3 regions of the Microcoleus harperi Pol14_C6 genome follow, and region 3 is predicted to be linked to each of the others. Evidence: riboswitches for the same ligand, from Rfam matches in the RefSeq annotation. Region 3 holds a riboswitch; each other region holds the start of a gene.
The links. Region 3 has a riboswitch for cobalamin ahead of QUA27_RS13410 (hypothetical protein). Riboswitches for the same ligand answer to the same signal wherever they lie in the genome.
Positions count from the first base shown of each region.

Region 1: linked by a shared signal. The riboswitch ahead of cobG (precorrin-3B synthase) and the one ahead of QUA27_RS13410 (hypothetical protein) in region 3 are both predicted to bind cobalamin.
Region 2: linked by a shared signal. The riboswitch ahead of QUA27_RS09425 (DUF1636 family protein) and the one ahead of QUA27_RS13410 (hypothetical protein) in region 3 are both predicted to bind cobalamin.

Region 1 is NZ_JAUBQN010000041.1:931-8,896, reverse strand. It holds gene gltB (glutamate synthase large subunit) at 1-3,019, shown strand, start outside; gene QUA27_RS22355 (GUN4 domain-containing protein) at 3,168-3,671, shown strand; gene QUA27_RS22350 (element excision factor XisI family protein) at 3,711-3,992, shown strand; gene psbA (photosystem II reaction center subunit D1) at 4,394-5,476, opposite strand; adenosylcobalamin-variant (AdoCbl-variant) riboswitch at 5,686-5,765, shown strand; gene cobG (precorrin-3B synthase) at 5,774-7,291, shown strand; gene QUA27_RS22335 (precorrin-8X methylmutase) at 7,446-7,966, shown strand, end outside.
Region 2 is NZ_JAUBQN010000009.1:27,004-34,969, reverse strand. It holds gene clpX (ATP-dependent protease ATP-binding subunit ClpX) at 1-846, shown strand, start outside; gene QUA27_RS09440 (type IV pilin-like G/H family protein) at 902-1,486, shown strand; gene QUA27_RS09435 (serine/threonine protein kinase) at 1,478-2,752, opposite strand; gene QUA27_RS09430 (serine/threonine protein kinase) at 2,910-4,889, opposite strand; cobalamin riboswitch at 5,024-5,170, shown strand; gene QUA27_RS09425 (DUF1636 family protein) at 5,193-5,603, shown strand; gene cobW (cobalamin biosynthesis protein CobW) at 5,971-7,005, shown strand; gene QUA27_RS09415 (CobW family GTP-binding protein) at 7,188-7,966, shown strand, end outside.
Region 3 is NZ_JAUBQN010000016.1:68,862-76,827, reverse strand. It holds gene cbiQ (cobalt ECF transporter T component CbiQ) at 1-158, shown strand, start outside; gene QUA27_RS13420 (DUF2207 domain-containing protein) at 475-1,512, shown strand; gene QUA27_RS13415 (ABC transporter substrate-binding protein) at 1,809-3,221, shown strand; cobalamin riboswitch at 3,631-3,775, shown strand; gene QUA27_RS13410 (hypothetical protein) at 3,932-4,372, shown strand; gene QUA27_RS13405 (SAM-dependent methyltransferase) at 4,392-5,258, shown strand; gene QUA27_RS13400 (energy-coupling factor ABC transporter ATP-binding protein) at 5,599-6,447, shown strand; gene QUA27_RS13395 (diacylglycerol/polyprenol kinase family protein) at 6,607-7,308, opposite strand; gene QUA27_RS13390 (putative quinol monooxygenase) at 7,514-7,795, shown strand; gene QUA27_RS13385 (DinB family protein) at 7,876-7,966, shown strand, end outside.

The DNA of each region.
Region 1 (7,966 bases), on a different contig from region 3:
TCAAGTTACCAATCCGCCGATCGATTCTATCCGCGAAGAAATTGTAACTTCGGCCGAAACTACGATCGGCGCTGAACGCAATTTGCTCAAACCGGAACCGGAAAGCTGTCATTTGATTGAACTGAAAACGCCAATTCTCAGCAATGAAGAATTAGCTAAGCTCCAACACGTAAATGAGGGCAATTTCAAGTCACTCACCGTGCCGATTTTGTTTGACCCCAAAAGCGGCGTAAAAGGTCTCGAACAAGCCTTAGAAGAGGTTTTTGCAGCAGCAGACAGCGCGATCGCCTCCGGGGTGAATATCATCATTTTGAGCGATCGGGGTATCAGTCCAGACAAAGCCCCAATTCCGGCGCTGCTGGCAGTTGCGGGCCTGCACCACCACTTGATCCGCAAAGGTACGCGCACGCGGGCGGGACTGGTGCTCGAATCCGGCGAACCGAGGGAAGTGCATCACTTTGCGACACTTATTGGATACGGTTGCGGCGCGATTAATCCGTATTTGGCCTTTGAGACGATCGCCGATTCGATCCGCGAAGGATTGCTGCTAAATGTCGAGTACAAAACTGCTTGCAAAAACTACATCAAAGCCGCAACTAAAGGCGTGACGAAAGTTGCCTCGAAAATTGGGATTTCCACAATTCAAAGTTATCGCGGCGCGCAGATTTTTGAGGCGATCGGCTTAAACAAATCCGTAGTCGATAAATACTTTGCTTGGACAGCCTCGCGGATTGAAGGCGTAGACCTCGAAGTCATCGCCCAAGAAGCTATTTTGCGCCACAATCACGCATTCCCCGATCGCCCAGCCAGCGGACATACTCTCGATGTCGGCGGCGAATATCAGTGGCGGAAAGAAGGCGAAGCGCATTTGTTTAGTCCGCAGACAATTCACGCACTGCAAAAATCGGTGCGCGAGGGCAGTTATACGCTTTTCAAACAGTATTCGGGGCTGGTTAATGAACAAAACCAGCAGCATTTTACCTTGCGCGGTTTGTTGCAATTCAAACAGCGGGAATCGATACCCATTGAGGAAGTTGAGCCGATCGAATCAATTCTCAAACGCTTTAAAACTGGGGCGATGAGTTATGGTTCGATTTCTAAAGAAGCCCACGAATCTCTAGCAGTAGCGATGAACCGTATCGGTGGCAAATCGAACACCGGTGAAGGCGGGGAAGACCCGGAACGCTACACTTGGACGAACGATCGCGGTGACTCGAAAAACAGCGCGATCAAACAAGTTGCTTCTGGGCGTTTCGGCGTTACCAGCTTGTACCTTTCCCAAGCGCGGGAACTGCAAATTAAGATGGCGCAAGGCGCGAAACCCGGTGAAGGCGGACAGTTGCCCGGTAAAAAAGTATACCCGTGGATTGCCAAGGTGCGGAACTCGACTCCGGGTGTGGGATTGATTTCGCCTCCTCCTCACCACGACATTTATTCGATCGAAGATTTGGCAGAATTGATTCACGACTTGAAAAATTCCAACCGGGAAGCGCGGATTAGCGTCAAACTCGTGTCGGAAGTTGGAGTCGGGACGATCGCGGCGGGTGTTGCTAAAGCCCACGCCGATGTCGTGTTGATTTCCGGCTACGACGGCGGAACCGGCGCTTCGCCGCAAACTTCGATCAAACACGCGGGATTACCTTGGGAATTGGGACTGGCGGAAACTCATCAAACTTTGGTACTCAACAATCTCCGCAGCCGAATTGTCGTGGAAACTGACGGTCAAATGAAAACCGGCCGCGATGTAGCAATTGCTGCCTTGCTGGGTGCTGAGGAATTCGGTTTTGCGACGGCGCCGCTGGTGACATTGGGCTGCATCATGATGCGCGTTTGCCACCAGAACACTTGCCCGGTGGGCGTGGCGACGCAAGACCCGCTGCTGCGGAAAAACTTTACCGGCGACCCCGATCACACGGTAAACTTTATGACCTTCGTCGCGCAGGAAGTCCGGGAAATTATGGCGCAGTTGGGCTTCCGCACGCTGAATGAAATGGTGGGGCGGACTGATGTTTTGGAAGCGAAACAAGCTGTGGAACACTGGAAGGCTAAGGGTTTGGATTTCTCGAAAATCCTTTATCAGCCGGAAGTTGGGGCGGATGTCGGGCGCTACTGTCAGATGGCGCAGGATCACGGTTTGGAAAAGTCGATCGACATGACGGTGTTGTTGGATTTGTGCAAAGGTGCGATCGAAAATGGCGAAAAAGTACACGCCAAACTGCCAATTACCAATGTCAACCGCGTTGTCGGCACAATTCTCGGCAACGAAATCACCAAACGCCACTGGGAAGGTTTGCCAGATGACACGGTACACCTGCACTTCCAAGGCAGCGCTGGGCAAAGCTTTGGCGCATTCGTTCCCAAGGGAGTCACCCTGGAGCTCGAAGGCGAAGCTAACGACTATTTGGGCAAAGGCCTCAGCGGTGGCAAAATCATCCTGTATCCGTCGCCAGCTTCTACCTTTGTCGCAGAGGAAAACGTGATTGTGGGTAACGTAGTGCTTTACGGCGCGACATCCGGCGAGGTTTTCATCCGAGGGATGGCGGGCGAACGTTTTGGGGTGCGTAACTCCGGCGTGAATGCAGTAGTTGAAGGTGTGGGCGATCACGGTTGCGAGTACATGACTGGCGGCAAAGTTGTAGTTTTGGGTGAAACCGGGCGCAATTTTGCAGCGGGTATGAGTGGCGGTGTTGCTTACATTTTGGATGAAGCGGGCGATTTTGCTACTCGCTGCAATATGTCGATGGTGGATTTGGAAAAGTTGGAGGATGTTGAGGAAATTAGCGATTTGCGGCAGTTAATTCAGACTCACTTTGATTTGACTGGAAGTGCGAAAGCATCGAAGGTTCTGGCAAATTGGGACTCGATGGTGCCGGTGTTTGTGAAGGTGATGCCGAGGGATTATAAGCGGGTGTTGCAAGCTATTGAAAGGGCGATCGCATCGGGTTTAAGCGGTGATGATGCGCTGACGGCTGCGTTTGAAGAAAACGCTCGCGATGTTGCTCGGATTGGCGGCAGCTAGGGTTAGGATGGGTGCGTTACGGCTACGGCCTAACGCACCCTACAAAACTATAATTAACTCAAGCATGGGTTTCTCGAAGCGGGCGCGAAGCAAATTCATATGGATCAAGTCAAATAATCTCATATTCAAAATATCTTGGGCGCTGACCATGAGTGATTTTCAATCTTTAAATTATGACAACCAATTTCTTAATCTAGCGTCAGAAAGCGGAGCTGATTACACTCAATTACGCAATTTTTTAGCAGAGGGCAAGTTTAAAGAAGCTGATTGCGAAACTAAACAAATTATACTTTGGGTAGCGTGCTGTGAAAAATTAGGCTATTTATGGCATTCAGATTGGGTAAACTTTCCTTGTACAGACCTCCAAACAATTAACCAACTTTGGGTAAAATACTCAAATGAGCGTTTCGGATTTTCAGTACAAAGGTCTATTTGGCAACAAGCGGGCAAAGATTATGACAAATTCTGCGAATACGTTAAATGGGATTCATTTAATAGTAGAATGACCTATGAACTCCGCGCTCCCCTTGGTCATCTTCCCCATACTTTTGTATATTGGTTAGGACATAGAAGAGTCATCGTCCCTGGTGGAAATAGCTGGGGATTGGGATTGCATTGGTTAGATTCCAAACTATCTGCTTGTCATCTATAAAATAATTATCGTAAATACAGAAGTAGAGAAAATTGTGCAATAGATCAACTAATCGAATATCCCAAACTAATCAAGCGTATTTTGACCGAGTATATAGAATTGTGCAATAATCGCCCTTCTCAACAAGACATTGAGACATTCTTGATTACAAACGAACAAAACGGTCATTACATCTGGATGAACCTGGGCTGGCCAAAGGGCGAGCGCACTACCGATATCACTGTTTACGTTCGGATTCGCGATCGCAAATTCTGGATTGAGGAAGACTGGACAGAAGATGGGATTGCAACGGATTTGGTGCGCGCTGGAGTTCCCAAGTAAGATATTGTTTTGGCATTTCACGAGCCTGGGATGCGGCAGTACACAGATTTTGCAGTAGCTTCGTAGCACTTCAGGGATGGGAAAATTAAAAAGCTCGATCGCACAGCTATTGATGGTTATTTATTGAACAAAATTTTTTTGAAACATTAGTGTACTTACCACCATATTCTCCTCTAGCTAAACAAGATTGAGCCAAGAAGAGTCTTGGTTAAAGAGTCGAACCCGCCAACAACTGCAACAGTTTGATTGTTTACGTTCTGGTAATTGAAGATGTCTTAGGTCAAGCGTCCTAACTGCCTTAGCGACTGCGATACTTCCCATCCCCCCAGTAAAACTCTTTTTTCCCAAAACAAAAAGCGCCCCTATTTCTAGGAGCGCTTTTTGTTATCTCAGACTAAAACTTAGCCATTGATAGAAGGAGCAACCAAAGCTACAGGAGTGACTTCACTTGCAGCCAAGTCAAGCGGGAAGTTGTGAGCGTTGCGCTCGTGCATTACTTCCATACCCAAGTTAGCGCGGTTGATCACATCAGCCCAAGTATTGATGACACGACCTTGAGAGTCGATAATCGATTGGTTGAAGTTGAAACCGTTCAAGTTGAAAGCCATCGTGGAGATACCCAAAGCGGTAAACCAGATGCCGACTACTGGCCATGCACCTAACAAGAAGTGCAAGGAACGGCTGTTGTTGAATGAAGCGTATTGGAAAATCAAACGACCGAAGTAGCCGTGGGCTGCGACGATGTTGTAGGTTTCTTCTTCTTGACCGAATTTGTAACCGTAGTTTTGCGATTCGGTTTCGGTTGTTTCACGAACCAAGGAAGATGTTACCAAAGAACCGTGCATGGCGGAGAACAAGCTACCACCGAAGACACCAGCAACTCCCAACATGTGGAACGGGTGCATCAGGATGTTGTGCTCAGCTTGGAACACGATCATGAAGTTGAATGTGCCGGAGATACCCAAAGGCATACCGTCAGAGAACGAACCTTGACCAATTGGGTAGATCAAGAATACTGCGGTTGCTGCTGCAACTGGTGCAGAGTAAGCGACGCAGATCCAAGGACGCATACCTAAGCGGTAGGACAGTTCCCATTCACGACCCATGTAGCAAAATACACCGATCAGGAAGTGGAAAATTACCAATTGGTAAGGGCCGCCGTTGTACAACCACTCATCGAGGGAAGCTGCTTCCCAGATTGGGTAGAAGTGCAAGCCGATGGCGTTGGATGAAGGAACAACTGCACCTGTGATGATGTTGTTGCCGTACATCAAGGAACCTGCTACTGGTTCGCGGATGCCGTCGATGTCCACTGGAGGGGCAGCGATGAAGGCGATGATGTAGCAGATGGTGGCGCTGAGCAAGGTAGGAATCATCAAGACTCCGAACCAACCTACATAAATGCGGTTGTCGGTGCTTGTGACCCACTCGCAGAAGCGTTCCCAGACGTTGGCGCTTTCGCGCTGCTGTAAGGTTGTTGTCATGGTTTTATGATTGCTGTATTTGGTTGTCAATGTTCGGATGATGTTTATATTATTAACGGTGTTGTTAAGGTTTGTAAAGGGGTTGAGCGACAGTTAAACTGATGACTGATATTAGGAAAGCTGATGAAACCAGAGAGATGGGCGATCGTCAGGGGTTTTGTTAAGAAAGTTGAGGGTTTTGCTTTCTGTGGGTCAGCTCGTGATACCTTTCTAAAACCTGAAAGCGGGAAAGTCCGGTGCAATTCCGGCGCTGTGCCGCAACTGTAAAAGTCAGAATGCCGATTTCGGGGGCGCTTTGTGGGCGTTTACTTTTGGATTCCCTGCGTAGCACGGGGAGGAGATTATTTGTTAGCTTTGACTGATTTGCCGACTTGTCCGGGTTTATTTTACGGTTCCCAAGCCCGAGACGGAGTTTTATCGAGAATGCGGATTCCGGGGGGAATTTTAAACGCGCAGCAGTGTCGGACTATCGCCGATTTGGCCGCTCAATACAGTACCGGCTGTTTGCAAGTGACAAATCGGGCAAATTTGCAAATCCGAGAAGTGAACTCGGAAATAGCCCCGGAAGTCTGGAACCGCTTGCAGGAATTGGGGATAGCGTCTCGCCGCGTTGAAGTTGACCCGATTCGCAATATTATGGCAAGTCCGACAGCAGGGATCGATCGCCAGCAGTTACTGGATACTCGGCCGCTAGTCAAAGCTTGGGATGATTACCTGCAAACACATTCCGAGTTGTCGAAACTTTCGCCTAAGTTCAGTATTGGCTTCGACGGCGGGGAATCGGTTTCGATCCAGGCTTTACGCAACGATATTTTATTAGCTGCATGCGGTCGTTCAACCCAATCAGGAATCGTTTTTCGGCTGCATTTAAACAGCGATACAGGAATTTTAATCCCAGAATCGCAATGTATTTCAGTATTAGCCGCCCTTGCTAGCACCTATCTTGAATATACCAAAATAAGACCTCGAATTGATGGCAAAAAACCGCGTTTGCGTCACCTGCTGGCAGATTGGGGCGCTGAAAGTTATCTAGAAAGGGTACAGCAGAATTTACCATTTTTATGGCAATTCACATCTTGCACCTTTCCCAAAAACAGCCAAGATGCCTCATCTGAAAAATCCCTCCCCCATCACCGACATCTCGGCATTCATCCTCAACGACAGTCCGGTTTCTCCTACATGGGAATTGCACTGCCTTTCGGTAGGCTAGAATCAAAGCAACTGCGGAATTTGGCAAGTTTAGCCCAAAATCTAGCCAGCGGTACCCTGAGACTTACGCCGTGGCAAAATCTGCTAATTTCTGATATCCCCAACTCCCAGCTTTTTGAGGTAAAACAGCAAGTGGCAGATTTGGGATTGCACTCGTCGGCGACTCGCCTAGATTCGTGCTTGGTGGCTTGTGCCGGCAGCAGCGGCTGTGCGTCGGCGGCGACAGATACTCAAAGTCACGCCCTAGCAATGGTGAGGGATTTAGCGCAAAAATTGACGATCGACCTGCCGATTAACATTCATTTCAGCGGTTGCGAAAAGTCCTGCGCCCAGCACCAGCCAATTGATATCACGCTGGTGGGAATTCAGATTGAGCGAGGAGACGAGACGATCGAAGGTTACGACATTTATGCGGGTAGAAAAGATTTGCCCTTCGGACGACAAATTTTTCAGGCGGTGAGTGCGATCGAGATGCCCGGTGCGATCGAGCGAATGTTGCGGGTGTATCAGCGGTTTCGGGAGCCTGTGGAGTCATTGGGTGAGTTTGTCGATCGCCAGGCGATCGACCAATTGCAGGAGTTGTTGAGCACCGAAAATAGGAATTGAAAGTGAAAAAATATCCCATAAAAAAAGACAAATTTTAAGCATTTCTCTTTCTATCTCTCTTGAGATTTCTTCCCTCGCGCCCTTCACGCCTTCGCGGTTCATTCAAAAAATCTATTTCACAAATCCCACAAAATTCCCATAGCAGTTTTAAACAATGATTGACTACATTCGAGACGGAACAGAAATCTACATTAAATCCTTCGCTACAATTCGAGCCGAAGCAGATTTGTCAAGCTTGCCGCCCGATTTAGAATCCGTAGCCGTGCGACTAATTCACAGTTGCGGCATGACCGATATTGTTGCAGATTTAGCAGCTTCCCCCGGTGCAGCCACCTGCGGACGCCAAGCCCTCGTCGCAGGTGCGCCGATTCTGTGCGATGCCCGGATGGTAGCCGAAGGCATCACTCGCAAACGTCTTCCCGCTGATAATCCGGTGATTTGCACCCTCTGGCATTCCGAAATCCCAGAGTTGGCGCGGCAAATGGGAAATACTCGATCGGCCGCAGCCCTTGATTTATGGCTAGACAACTTGCAGGGTGCGGTTGTGGCAATTGGCAATGCCCCGACTGCTTTGTTCCGACTGCTGGAAATGCTGGATGCCGGAGCACCCAAACCGGCTTTAATTTTGGGTTTCCCGGTAGGATTTGTCGGGGCCGCCGAATCCAAAGCCGAACT
Region 2 (7,966 bases), on a different contig from region 3:
ACAGAAGCTGGATATGTCGGCGACGATGTAGAAAATATCTTGCTGCGGCTGTTGCAAATGTCAGATTTTGATGTTGAAGCGGCGCAGCGTGGCATTATTTATATTGATGAAATTGACAAGATTGCTCGCAAAAGCGAAAATACTTCGATTACCAGGGATGTATCGGGAGAAGGAGTGCAGCAAGCGCTGCTAAAAATGTTGGAAGGAACAGTGGTTAACGTGCCCCCGCAAGGAGGCCGCAAACATCCTTACCAAGATTTTATTCAAGTTGACACTAGCAAAATTCTATTTATTTGCGGCGGTGCTTTTGTCGGTTTGGAAAAAATAGTTGAACAGCGTTTGGGTAAAAAATCCTTGGGCTTTATTCAGCCAACGGAAAGCGACAGCAACTCGACTTTGCCGGCGAAAGACAAGCGGGCGGCTGATATTTTGCAGCAGGTACAGCCGGACGATTTAGTCAAGTTTGGTTTGATTCCGGAGTTTGTCGGGCGGATTCCGGTCGTGACGGTGATTTCGCCGCTGGATGAAGCAGCTTTGATGCAGATATTGACTGAGCCCCGGAATGCGCTGGTGAAGCAGTATCAAAAGCTGTTGAAGATGGACAGCGTGGAGTTGGAATTCCAGCCGGAAGCGCTGCGGGCGATCGCCCAGGAGGCCTATCGTCGCAAAACTGGCGCCAGAGCTCTCCGCAGCATTTTAGAGGAGTTAATGCTCGATGTCATGTACGAGTTGCCTTCTCGCAAGGATGTGGCTAACTGTACGATTACTTCTGAAATGGTGGAGAAGCGATCGACTGCCGAATTGCTGTGGCATCCCGCATGGCGCAAACAGCACGAAACTGCATAATTTATAGTTTGTAGGGTGTGTGCAGCGCACCCTACAAGCTTGGCAAATTTACTTTATGACAGTGAAAAAAATGTCAGTCAATGTAGCTAAAGCCAGTAAAAAATCGAGGTTGCCAGTATCCAGTTTGCTGCCGAGGATTGCAATTTACAGCGCGGTTGTGGCTGGCATCATGGCGTCATTTTACGATTTTCAATTCAACAAACTTTCCCTCTCTAGCGCTCCGAAATCCTCAGAAGCTAAACAATATATTAATAGCATTAATAAAATGCAGCAAGCTTACTATGCAGAGTACGGTAAATTTAGCGATAATATTACTCAACTGGCTCTAGGACTTAAAGAACAAACCGATGACTATAATTATACGATCGTATCATCAATGGGTCCGGTGCAAACCTCGTACAATCAACGCCAATCGGCACAATTTGAAAGCGCGATCGCGATTGCTAAACCTAATGATATGAGTACCGGGAAATCCTACACTGGCGCAGTGTTTGCTTTTAAAGAAATGGGTGGCATAACAACTATTTCTGCAATTTGCGAGAGCGATCGAATTAATGCAAGTTATGCAGAAACTTGGAATCCGCCAACTTTTGACGGCAAAGAAATTCACTGCCAGCCCGGAACAACTATCTTAAGGTAAGACCTTGAAACTATTTTGCGTCACTCTTTCACCGTCTAAGTAAAATTCAAACTTCCAATTTCCCGGCTTGTCATCCTTTTGAAAATTGTACCAGCACCAAGTATTTAATCGATCGCCCGTCGTTTTTAAATAAGATTGACTTTGGGCGGCGAATATTCCTTGAGGGTTGACAACCTTACAATAACTTCTATATTCTCCTTCTGGCAAGTTAGCAGCACTTACAGCAAAATAGACTTTTTTGTTTTGCTTCAAAGACCAAACATCCCTAAGTTTCGTTGATTCTAATTCGTCAGTTAACATTACTTGAGTCTTAGGGTTCAAATTTGCTGAGTTGATTACTGGTTTGATATCTACTGCTGTTTGAGGTTCGGGAGATTTCCAAAAAAGCGGAATAAAAATAGCAGAAATTGCTGTTAATACTCCGACTGATATCAATACCGGTTTTAAGTTGTTACGCTGCTGAACTACTTCGAGGGGAATCAAAGCATTGAGGGCAGCATCTGCGGAAGGATAGCGGTGTTTGAAATTGGGTTCCACCATTTTTTGCAGCCACTCAAGAAATTCTGGAGTTAGCTGCGGCAAGCGATTTTTAAAATTAATCCGCCCCGTATCATCCATCAAACTGCCAATTTCGGTAGAAGTGATGCCGATTAGCAAGCAAATTAGCGTCGCGCCGAGACTGTATAAATCCGATGCAACAGTTAGCTGCCGATTGAACATTTGTTCTGGCGGCATAAAGCCCAAAGTGCCTTTAACAACGCTGCTGGCGGCCACTTCTCCCCCGCCGATTCTAGCAAATCCAAAATCGACAAGGCTGACATTCAGGCGATCGTCCACCAAGATATTTTCCGGTTTTAAATCTCTGTGAATCACTGGCGGAACGCGGTTTTGCAAGTATTTGAGAATTTCTAAAACAGAGATAGCAATTTGCTTGGTTCGCTGCGGTGTTAGCTGGCGCAAAATAGCGAGAGAATCGGCATTTTTGTATTCCTGTACCATGCAAAAACCCGATGCAGTTTGGAAGGAATCTAAATAGCGGGGAATGTTGGGATAATCCAGTTCTCGCAAAATCTGAATTTCTTGTTCGCACGCTTGATATTGAGCCCAATTAGCACCTGTTTGGGCAAATTGAAATTGTTTGACGGCGACGGAACGTTGGGTATTAATTTCGGTAGCGAGATAGGTAACTCTCCCGCCGGCGCGGTTGTGTCCGAGTTCGCGAGTTACTTGATAGCCGTAGTTGGAAAAGTCAGGAAAAGCATTCATAAATTTGTCAGGTTTGTAGTAAGGACTTCAGTCCAAAAAAAGTTTGTAGTAAGGACTTCAGTCCAAAAAAGGTTTGTAGTAAGGACTTCAGTCCAAAAAAGGTTTGTAGTAAGGACTTCAGTCTTTAAGGACTAAAGTCCCTACTACGAACAAGTTTTTACGGTTTGATTAAATGGGGTTGGGATTTTCGATAGTTGGCAATAATTTGATTTCTTTTAAAAACTATCAGATTGAGTAAGGGAATAGCAGTGAGGGCGACGGGAGCGATCGTAATTCCTCCGACAAGTAAAAGTTCCATGATTTCAACCGAATCCATATTAGTTGCCAATTTAAAAAACAGTTGCAATGCGGTTCCTAAGCTGATGCAAAATCCAGCCGTGAGAAAGGCGAGTGTCACAGCATCTTGCTTCAAACAACCTTTTTTAATGCGATCGGAAATTCCAGGTTTAGCTAAAGTATAAACTACCAACCAACAAAAGGAACTAAATAAAAGTAGAAGTATCAAGTAAATACTAATCCCTAAAGGTTGTGTCATCCCAAAATTTAATCCCAGGGCAAGCGAAGATATAAAAGTCAGTCCCGAAGCTGCAAATGCCCAGAGTGTCAAAGTCCAACTACTGGCAACACTACCGGCCGCAGCACCAACTAAAGCTGATGCCACCAAGCAAACTAATAAAGGGATGATTTTACTCAGATTATCGCCCAAATTAATCTCGAAAACTGAGGCAAAAGCGCTTGTTAATATCGACATAGCTGTAATTCCAAAGCTCGCTCCGAAAACGGCTCCAAACCAATTGATTTCAGTTCCCTTTACTTCAGCATATAGCGTTATTTCCGCTGCTATAAATCCATTAACAAGCGGAGAAATTAAAAACATCGATAAAAACAGTGGATGGATTTCGCAACCCAACAGCCAACCGGCGAAAACAAACACCACCATGAAAAGCAGTCTCTTTTTAGACAAAGATAGTGTTGGTTTGGATTCGGGAAGGCGCGCAGTTTTAACTTGAATTGCAACTTGATAAGTATTTGGTTCAGAATTAGCGCGCAGTACAATCTGGCGTTGATAAGTTTGGCTGGCCAGCAATTTGCTCGTATCTACCGCAATCTGACACTCCAATTCATTGCTTTCAAATGATGGCGGTTCAAAAGAAATCCAAGAATGGTCGTAAGGCGTGTGCGGCGGATCGTTCGGATGCGGCGCGACTTCCCATCTTCCTGTTAAAATTGTATCGGGAATTGGGTTGCTAATGGCGATCGCCCGTATGATAATTTCTCCATATTCAGTAGCAGTAAATTTCAGTTGATCGCGCTCAATTCTCACTTTTGGCAAGTTGCTGACATCCAAAGATTCTAGTGCAGTTAAAGCATGAGCCGCCGACTGATATCTATCTTGAATTCTCGGCGCTACCATTCTTTCCAACCAATTCATCCAACCTTGCTGCAACGGCGGTACTAAATGCCGAAAATGAATGCTATAATTAGCATCAATTAAATTACCGACATCCGCAGATTTTGTCCCAGTTAACAAACAAATCAGCGTTATCCCCAAGCCGTAAAGATCCGAGGCTTTGCTTAATTCCCGGTTGAACATTTGCTCCGGTGGCATAAATCCCATCGTACCTTTGACAACGCTGCTGGCGGCGATATTTCCACCTCCTAACCGCGCAAAACCGAAGTCTACTAAGTAAACATTTAACTGTTCGTCGATTAACAAGTTTTCCGGTTTGATGTCGCGGTGAATTATCGGTGGTTTCTGAGCTTGCAGGTAAACTAAAATCTCTAAAGTGGCGATCGCAATTTGCTTGATATCCGGCGGCGCAAAAGTCCGGGCGACAGCAGATTCGGCATTTTTGTATTCCTGCACCATGCAGAAACCGCTGTCAGTTTGAAAAGAATCGAGATAGCGGGGAATGCCCGGAAAATCCAGATTTTGCAAAACTTTAATTTCTTGTTCGTAAGCTGCGTATTCTTCCCAGCTAGCACCTAATTGGGCAAATTGAAATTGCTTAATTACAACGGATTTTTTTGTGTTAATTTTTGTGGCGAGATAGGTAACGCGGCCGCCCAAACTGTTGTATCCGAGTTCGCGACTTATTTGATAGCCATGTTGGGAAAAGTCAGGAAAAGCGTTCATAGGTAATTACTATGGTTGGTAGTAAGGACTTTAGTGCTGAAGCCGTTATCTTATAAGGACTAAAGTCCTTACTACGAACGAAACGATCGCTCCTACAAACATAACTTTTTTGAAAAAAGGCGGCAAGTGCGGTATGATGTGATTTCGCGATCGGTTCTAGCGGGGAGCAGTCGCTAGAGGAAACGGGGAAAGTTCGGTGCAAGTCCGGCGCTGTCCCGCAACTGTAATGAAACGCTTGTTGTTTCTAAAGTCAGAATGCCCGCCGATATCTAACTCACTTTTGAACGCATCTGCGAGGTACGGATGATGGATGGAATTAATGCGACTGTACGCACAAAGCACAATTTGTTTGTTTGCACTGCTTGCGCTAGTGTTTGGAAAAACGGCAAGCGCGAAGGCAAAAGCGGCGGTCAACAATTCATGGAAAATTTGTCCGAACTCGCTAAAGATTGGGAGTTTTCCGATAAATTTGAAATTCAAGAAGTTGAGTGCATGAGTGCTTGCAGTCACTCTTGTGCGGTGTCTTTTGCTGCTGTCGGAAAGTACACTTATCTGTTTGGCGATTTACCAGCAAATGAGGCGGAAAGCATCGAGGCGGTACTCGAATGCGCGGGTCAATACTATGCTAAGCCGGACGGTTTGTTGCCTTGGTCTGAGCGTCCTCAAGCTCTGAAAAAAGGCGTTTTAGCAAAGATTCCACCGCTGGCAAATTAGAACCTTTCTCGTTACCATGCTCTGCCCATTGGTGACAACTTAACGTCAAACCGATCGTCTCTGTTGTTTTTATCTAAATCTAGATCCCCCTAACCCCCCTTAACAAGGGGGGGACAAGAAATATTCTCAAATTCCCCCTTCTTAAGGGGGATTTAGGGGGATCTAGACTTTGCCAAAAAGCGACTTTTATTGTAGGTTTCAGTCTTAAGTTGTTACCTACGATCTCGGCCTGGTAACGCATACTCAGAGGATCTGCTTCGTATTAAAAGCGCTCCTTTATTCCAGCGAGGCAGAGCCTCTAGATCGGCATTCCCCGGCAGAGCTTGGGAACGAGATATCCCACCATCAAATAAGCACAAAATTATCAATGCACAAAATTCCTGTTACTGTCATCACTGGTTTTCTTGGTAGCGGCAAAACTACTTTAATTCGCCACTTATTGCAAAATAATCAAGGTCGCCGCATTGCTGTTCTGGTTAACGAATTTGGCGAAATCGGAATTGACGGAGAATTGCTGCGCGATTGTCAAGTTTGCGACGAAGAAGAAGATGTCAACAGCAATATTGTAGAACTAACAAATGGTTGTCTTTGCTGCACTGTTCAAGAGGAATTCTTGCCGACTATGCAGGAATTGTTGAAGCGCAGAGAAAAAATTGATTGTATTGTAATAGAAACTTCTGGTCTCGCACTTCCTAAACCTTTAATTCAAGCTTTTCGCTGGCCGGAAATTCGCACGGGTGCTACTGTAGACGGTGTTGTTGCTGTTGTCGATTGCGAAGCTGTTGCTAGCGGTACTTTTGTCGGTGATATTGATGCTTTGATGGCACAGCGACAGGCTGATGATAGTTTGGATCACGAAACTCCGATCGAGGAATTGTTTGAAGACCAGTTAGCCTGTGCCGATATGGTACTTTTAACGAAAGTCGATCGCGTAGATGTGGAAACTCACACCAAAGTCCAAAGCTGGTTGCAGCAAGAGTTGCGTCCGAGTGTGAAAATTGTGCCCTGCAAAGGTGGCGAAATTAACCCTGATGTTCTCATGGGATTTAATGCGGCGGTTGAGGATGATTTGGAGTCTCGCCCGAGTCACCACGATGCTGAGGAGGAACACGAACACGATGATGATATTAACTCAACTTACTTTATTGCCGATCGCGAATTTGAACCTGAAGCATTGGTGAAAAAACTGCAATCCTTGATGCAGCAGGAAGAAATCTATCGGATTAAAGGGTTTGTGGCGGTTCCCAAGAAACCGATGAGGATGGTGTTGCAAGGTGTGGGTTCGCGGATAGAATATTTTTACGATCGCCCTTGGCAACCTTCGGAGCTGCGTCAAACCAAATTAGTCCTGATCGGTCGAGAGTTAGAGCGCGATCGAATTGCAGCTATGATTAACAATTAATTGTCATCTGAGAGGGGCGGGTCGATCGATATTTTGAATTGCAGCAAATATTATTGGTAAAACTCGCTCCTCCAAGCTCTCACCAACAATTTATTAACATTCTTTAATATTGTGGGCGTTTCCAGCAGGTCGGGTGTAAAATAGCGATAATGGTTATCATTGTAAAATAATCGAGGTCAAGTATGGTGACTGCTGGGGCGATCGAATCAGTTCCTGTTACCGTTCTCACGGGTTATCTCGGCGCAGGCAAAACTACGCTACTGAACCGCATTTTAACACAGGAACACGGCAAAAAAGTTGCAGTCATCGTCAACGAATTCGGCGAAGTAGGCATCGACAACCAACTCATAATAGATGCCGACGAAGAAATTTTCGAGATGAACAACGGCTGCATTTGCTGTACAGTCAGAGGCGATTTAATTCGGATTATCGGCAACTTGATGAAGCGGCGAGACAAATTTGACCACATAGTCATCGAAACCACAGGTTTAGCCGACCCCGCACCCGTAATTCAAACCTTTTTTGTAGACGAAGATATGCGGGAAAAATTACTGCTAGATGCAGTTGTCACCGTAGTCGATGCCAAGCACATCTGGCAGCACTGGGACGCCGACGAAGCTCAAGAACAAATTGCCTTCGCTGATGTAGTTTTGCTCAATAAAACTGATTTAGTGACTGACGAAGAATTGGCAGAATTAGAAAAGCGAATTCGCACCATGAATGCAATGACCAAAATTTACCGTACCCGCAACGCTGAATTAGCAATGGAGGCTTTGTTGGGCGTTAAAGCATTTGATTTGAACCGGGCATTAGAAATCGAACCAGACTTTTTGGGCGAACACACTCACGAACACGACGAAACAGTTACCTCCGTAGCCATAGTAGCATCCGGCGCCCTTGACCGCAACAAATTTAGCGATTGGATGGAGGAATTGTTGCGAACTCAAGGCCCGAATATCTT
Region 3 (7,966 bases):
ACCGTCAAGTGTCGCTGAGTTTAGCGTCTCGCGGCTTTAATGGAGAACTGCGCGTTTGGAATTCTTACCCTTACAAACCTTCGCGAAGATATACATTTGAAGCCGTGTTTGGTTGCACCGTTTTAACCCTGTTAAGTATTGTATTTCAACCTAATTAAACCTTGGGGCGGGCTAGAAGCCCACCCCACAATAGTTGCAATAAACAGGATTGTAAAAATTAAACTTTGGGTCGCTGCTCCAATACCACCCCACAATAGTTTCAAAAGACAGGATTATAAAAATCCGATTAACACCACCTTAGCAATCAAAAAAAATGTGGGATGGGCTTCTAGCCCGTCCCAAAAAAGCCCACTATCCCAAGCTTCATCTTATAAATATGACTTTTATGAACTAAATCAATGAATTATATGAATTGACCTCACCAAAAACCTATTGAATAATAGTCATCAATAGCTGTTCAATAGGCATCATATTATGAATCAACGGCCTTTCAAAAAAATCCTTTATTTCTTCACCACCTTATTGACCGTATTTCTGGTCACAGTCACTCATGTAGCGGCCCAAAAATTACCCTTCTACTGGGAGAATATTGATGTCATCATCGACGTTCAGACCAACGGAGATATGTTAGTCACCGAAACACAAAAATATGTATTCACAGCCGACTATAATACTGAACGATATCGCTATATTCCTTTAGATAAAGTCGATGAAATCAAAGATGTCACCGTTGCCGAAAATAATCAAACGATTGCCAGTACAACTGGGATTGATGAAAACAATCAACTGTGGATTCGCTGGCAACATCAATTAAAAGCGCCAGAATCACATACTTTTGTTATCAAATATCGCGTAGTAGGTGGATTGCAGTTAGATGGTGAGAATACTCAAGTTTATTGGAAAGCGATTTCATCAGGTCGCAAAGCCCCGATTAATGCTGCAAAGGTTAGGGTGCAATTACCCGAATCTTTGTCAGGTCAAGTTCTCTCGTTTACGAATTTTGGTACGCCAGCCATTCCTCGCAAAGTAGATGGTAAAACATTTGAGTTTGTTGCAAGTCAGCCTGTTCTACCCCAACAAGAATTAGAAGTGCAGGTGGCATTTCCTCAGCCAATTCTCAATGTACCTCAACCTCACTGGCAACAAACTGGCAACCAATCTCAATCTTCTTCGGTAGAAAACGACTTTTTAAAAAATTATTGGGTGGCCAGCGCTCTAGCGATTATCATATACATTGCGGTAATAATTATCAAACCCATTGCAAAGCGACGCTGCCCTGAATGCAAAACGTTCAAACTAGAACGGACTTATAACGTTTTATTGAGTCCTACATATACCAGTGAAGGCAAGCAAGAAGTTACCTGCAAATGTCGAAACTGCTCTTATCATCACAAGTATAAAGAGGTAATTCCAGCCATGAGCTATGGCGATGGTGGCGGTGGCGGCGGTGGTGGCGGTGGCGGTGGTGGTGGCGGTGGTGGTGGTGGCGGTGGTGGCGGTGGTGGTGGTTAATATCAACTGGACTTACGCATCACAATTAAAGAAACCGGGTTTTTACTTAATCTGTGGGTTGTAACGCGTCTTCTCAGCAAAAAACCTGGTTTCTGAGCACCCGCGCGTCCAGGACTATTGTTGATAATTCTCGTATTCTCGTTAGTTTAGGGGGCCGGATTTGAATAAGGGCGATCGTACTTCCTGCAACAGGTATTACAAATATGAATTTTATGAACGTAATTAATGAATTATATGAATTGACGTGAACAGTAGTTGAATGAATAATTATGTTATCAAAAAATCGATCACAAATTATGTATCAAAATACTAACCAAAAAAACAGCCGCCCGTCCATTTTTTTTATTATTGCCCTCGGCTTAATTGGGTTGGGTGCATACAAGTTCCTGCCAGGTTTATTGAATAGCCAAACTTCAAATACACCTACATCTACATCTACACCGGCAACGAGCGCATCGGGAGCGATCGCAACTCGCATGAGTTTAGGAAATCAGATATTGCTGACATCGCAAACAACAGCCGAAAAGCAAGCAGGCGTTACAGCTTTTGCCAAAGGAGATTACAAAGAAGCTGTTCAAAAATTTCAGGGTTCGCTGCAACAAAATCGCAACGATCCGGAAACGGTAATCTATTTGAATAACGCGAGAGTAAGCGATCGCACTTCTCTTAAAATTGCCGTCAGCGTGCCGAGCGGCAGCAACCCCAACATCGCCCAAGAAATCCTCCGGGGTGTCGCCCAAGCTCAAGATGAAATCAACACTAGGGGAGGAATTAACGGTGCCGGTTTGCAAGTTGAAATTGTCAATGACAATAACCGTCCAGAAGTGGCGCAAGAAGTTGCAGCAGCATTAGCAAATGACCCGAAAATTCTAGCGGTAATCGGACATAATGACAGCAATGCCTCTTTAGCAGCCGCTCCAATTTATCAGGAAAAGAAACTGGTGATGATCACACCTACCAGCAGTACGAATAATTTGTCAGGTTTTGGCAGCTATATTTTTCGGACAGTCCCCAATACTCGATCGATGACTGCTCCTTTAGCAGAGTATATCGTCAAACAAGTCGGCAAAAGCAATATTGCCTTCTGCTACGACTCTCAAGCTGCTGGCAAAGCTTCGTTTAAGGATGAATTTATTGCCTCTCTTTCAGCATCAGGTGGCAGATTAGTTCCTATTGTCTGCGACTTGTCAGCGCCGACATTTAATCCTAACACTGCGATCGCGGATGCTGTTAGCCAAGGTGCACAAGGATTGATGGTAGCATCCCACGTAGATCGCATCGATCGCGCGATCGATCTAGCCCGTGCAAATCAAGGCAAATTAGCGCTTTACAGCAGTTCAACTCTTTACACCTTTCAAACGCTAAAAGACGGGCAAAAGGACGTGGACGGGCTTGTTTTGCCCGTTCCCTGGCATCCTGAAGCTAATCCCAACAATCCATTTCCTAAAAATGCCAGTCAGCGCTGGGGAGGAGTAGTAAATTGGCGAACCGCAACGAGTTTTGACGCGACTCAAGCTGTCATCGCTGGCTTGTGGCAAAGCAATACGCGGGAAGGGTTGCAACAAGCACTCAGAAATCCGAATTTCTCGGCTGCAGGATCGAGCGAGGATGTGAAGTTTTTGCCCACGGGCGATCGGGCTGGTAAGACGATTTTAGTGCAAGTTAAACAAGGAGGAAGCACTGGCTATAACTTTGTCCCGCTGCGGTAAGTTCGTTAAGTGCGATCGGGCAGGATGCCAACTTCACAATCAAATTAACTTTTTGTGGCACAGGCATCTTGCCTGTTTCTTAGCATGATTAAAAGAGAATTTTATGTTTAATTAACATGATTCTTAAAATAAAAGAAAATGGGAAAATTAAAGGAGAGCGTTGTATATGAGCGCGCCCGTTGAAACCACAACCTACACGGCTGAAAAATATCTATAAGCTGAAGTAAATTCTCAGGATCGGCATGAATTTCTCAATGGAAAAATTGTTCTGATGACTGGCGACACACCGAATCACAATATAGACTTGAAAAGGAAGTCTTGGACCGGCAGGATGCCTAACCCCTACTCCCCACAAGAATTATTGCAGATGTCCGATCGCTTTTTTGTCAAATATCCCAAATAGTGGTAACATCCCCGTATATTGATCGGCTCTGATGGAGAACAGCCATCAGACGCAAGGGGGAAAGTTCGGTGCGAATCCGGCGCTGTCCCGCAACTGTAATGAGAGCGTTGGATCTCTGAGTCAGGATGCCCGCCGATTTGTTTACCTGTTGTTTTTCATCTGCGAGGTATGGATGATGGTGAGTTTATTATTTTTTTAATTATTGGATTGGGCTTTTTTAACCGCAGATATCAGCAGATAAACACAGATGAACGCTGATGTAATTCGCTCTGCGTTCTGAAGCGTATATTATTTTAATGGAAAAGAAATGCGAATCGAAGATAGTGTTTGGCAGGGTAGTTTTGGCTACTGGCAAAACTTGTTTATTCATCAGAATATTTTGTCGATAGGACATACTGCTTGGAATGGCTTTTTGAATCGAGGACGGGGCTTGGTTGCTTGCAAAATCAATACTCCCATTAACGGCTATGTGAATTGGAGCGTAGATACTATCAAGTACGATCTGCAATTTATTTCCGACTTGGAGGCAACCCTTTATTTGCAACAACTAGAAATAGAGGAAAACACTGTTTCAAATTTGCTCCAAATCATTGCTGGCTACGAACCCAAGGAAGCAATTATATTTTTGTCGATCGCCAACGGTCAGATTGATATCAATTTGTTGCAAAACTTGGCAATTTCTCCTGTTGAGTGCTATGAACAAGTATGCAAGCGCTGGGAAGAATTTCAACTCTGCCCGAAATCCTAAAACTTACTAAATTTTCCGAATGTCGCAGCCAAAATCCATCGAAATTTCCAAAGTAACTCGCTACCAAAATGCAGCGCTTAATTACTATTTGGGCCTGACAGATTCGCCCTACCTTCACTACGGCTATTGGGAAACCCTACCTGTGCCCGCTGACGAACTAACGATCGCACGATTGCGCCTGGCTCAGCAAGCTTATACTGTAAAACTGTTGGATGCGATCCCCAAAGGCACTCATACCATACTCGATGTGGGCTGCGGGATTGGCGGAAATGCGGCTTATTTGCTCGATCGAGGTTTTGCAGTGGAAGGGCTCGCACCCGATCCGTTTCAACAGCAGCGCTTTCTTAAGTGTACGGGCGATCGGGCAATCTTCCACCTCACGAGGTTTGAAGACTTCAAAGCAACCCATTTCTACGATCTTATTCTGTTTAGCGAAAGTAGCCAATATATGTCGGCTGTTGATATTGCTAACGGTGCCGCCAAAATCCTCAATCAGGGTGGCTACGTGCTGCTGGCCGATATGCTGCGATCTGATGCTAATTATAAAGAGGGAATGTTCTCTAATTGTCATGTGGTTACAGAACTTCATGCAGCATTAAAGCAGGCTGGATTCACTTTAGTAAAAAGTGAGGATATTTCCGCTCATATTTTGCCTACTATCGATTTGTATGTCGATACTTTCCGCAGGTATGGACTGAATACGATGATGTATGTTGCAGATTTAATTGCGATAACAGTTCCGCCCGTCCACAAATTCCTGCGCTGGATATTTCGCCGCTGGTTCAAGAAGTTGGTGGTTGAAGGGTTGGAAGCAGGCCAACTTTTTGAGCAGCATCTCTGTTATGAAATGCAACTTTGGCAGTTGTCAAAATCAGATCGAGGCTGACACAAATAGCAATCCTAAATCATTTGTGAATTTCTTACTCCCTCCCCTTGATAAGGGGAGGGTTGGGGTGGGGTAAAAAGTTGACGACTCCTGCAAGGATTGCTATACAATGGAAATCGGTAATCGGTAATCGGTAATCATTCATTGGTAAGCAGTAATTGGAGGCAGAGCCTCCGGGTATTTATTCCCAGGCTCTGCCTGGGAACAAGGCTATAAGCTGTTGTGCATTTAAATTGTTTGAGGGCGGGCAAGATGCCCACCCCACAAGAAGGAAAATTTATTTTACCATGCAATTTAAATGCGTATTAGCTTAAAAAATAACAAATAACAAATAACAAATATGTCTCAATGGATTCTCGAATTCGATCGCACTTCCTACTCCTACCCCTGCGGTTCTCGATCGGCAATTCATGATTTAAACCTCAAAGTCCCCGCCGGGAAACGATGCGGGCTGATCGGTCAAAATGGCTGTGGCAAAACTACCTTTTTTCTGTTAGCAAATGGCTTGTATCAACCGCAACAGGGAATCATTAGCTGGCAAGGTGAACCCTTTCGCTACGATCGCAAATCTTTGATCCAACTGCGCCAACAAATCGGACTCGTATTTCAAAATCCTGAACATCAATTAGTAGCTTCGACGGTAGAAGAAGATATTTCCTATGGATTGTACAATTTAGGCTTGACAGAATCCGAAATTGCTCAAAAGGTACAGCAGGCGATCGAGCAATTCGATCTAAGCGAACTCGCCCGCGAACCAATTCACAATCTCAGTTTGGGCCAGAAAAAGCGGGTTTCCATCGCCGATATCATGGTTCTCAAGCCCAAACTGCTGCTGCTAGATGAACCTACCGCCTATCTCGATCCGCGTCACACCCGACAACTGATCGGTTTACTTCAACAAATTCACAGCGCCGGAACCACTATCCTTTTAGCAAGTCACGACCTCGATTTCATCTACCGCTGGGCTGATTGGGTGTTTGTAATGGATCGGGGAAAATTGATTTTAGAAGGAACACCGGAAACCGTTTTTGCTCAGCGGGATGTCTTGGAACAATTGCAGCTTGGCGTACCGCTGGCGATCGAGCTGATGGAGCAAATAAGGGCGATGTTTCCAACAGACGATCGCTCAAAAATCCCCGCTTTCGAGCAATGGCAACAACAAATTTTACAAGCACGTCGGCTGCTTTAAGGAGACTTAGACAATTGATAATTGGCGTTGCTGATTCACGGTATGAATTACCTTTTCGCTGGAATTTACAAAACTCACCCTCAAACGGGCTTATAGCAATTGCGAAATCTTGAATTCATACCTGTATCCAGCAACGCCGCCCCTGGGGGTAAGTTCAGATTACACATTACCAATTATCAAAAATTGATTTAGGAAAAAGGCGATCGCCCCACTGCCGATCGGCACAGTCAGATTGTCAATTCCCAGCTTAGAAACCGACTCCAGAATAGCAGCAGCTAAAGCTACAACAGCCGACACAGCCCAAGTTTGCCAAACTGCGCCTTGAACCGCCAGCAAAATCAAACTGCTAACAGCAAAACTCACCAAATACATAGTTGCAGAACCTTCCCAACTCTTCTGAATTCCCCCAACTCGATAAATATGTTTCCCGTATTTCTGGCCGATGACAGCAGCCAATCCGTCGCCCCAAGTCATGACTAAAATGCCCAAAGCAGCGTACTCCTGATGCTGTAGCGGCCAAAACCAAGCTACGAGAACGCTGATACTAACAGCATAGAAAAAAGTCCCCAAACTCTTCCGGTTGATACTGTTAAGACTGGGCAAAATCGGAACTTGGTAAGAAACTAGGGCGATCGCACCTGCTAAAACCCCCGCCGAAATCCCCACCCAACCGGGTATTTCCAGCCACCACGCCAGCAAAATCACATTTCCAGTACCGATGTGCACCACCTTCCGCGATACCTCAGCATCGACAGAAGTAAAGCGATTTAAGCCCTCAGCTACCAGTAAAATCACACCCAGCCAGACTCCCACGAGGGAAATTTGCAACCACACAGTCGGAACTTCAGAAAATATAGACACGATATTTAGGAAAAACTTATTTACATCAGGCACTGTTTACTACTTTAGTGGAAAGCGCGATCGCTCTGTTCGGTGTTGGGAGGATTTTCAACCGTCGCTACGCTATAATTTACTCCTCTCATGTGGTCGGCTTTGGCGACAAAGTGAGTTAGTCTAATAAAATTAGTCGTTTGAAGTTTTGAGAGGCTCAGAGAATCTGATTACTATGCAATATGTATTAATTATTCATGAAGTAGAAAATTATGAAGCTTGGAAACAGGTATTCGATCGTGCTGAAAGCATCCGAAAAGAAGCTGGCGAGCGCTCCTATCAGGTCTTGAAGTATGACAATGAACCCAACAAAATTGTTCATTTCTCCGCGTGGACATCAATCGCAGATGCTAGGGCGTTTTTTGAGTCGCCTAGACTGGTTAAAATTAGAGAAGAAGCCGGAGTTAAAGCTCCTGAGTTTATTTATCTAGACCAATTAGAGTCAGGAGTATTGTGAAAGACGTATTTGTATAATGTAAGTTGTTCAAACTATGTGATTGTGTTTTGAGTATGTACGACGGTAGCTACTACCAGCTAATGGCTGAGTACAATTGCTGGATGAATCAAAATCTATATTCGGTCTGCTCGGCAATTCCTGATGAACAGCGCAAACAGGATATGGGTGCCT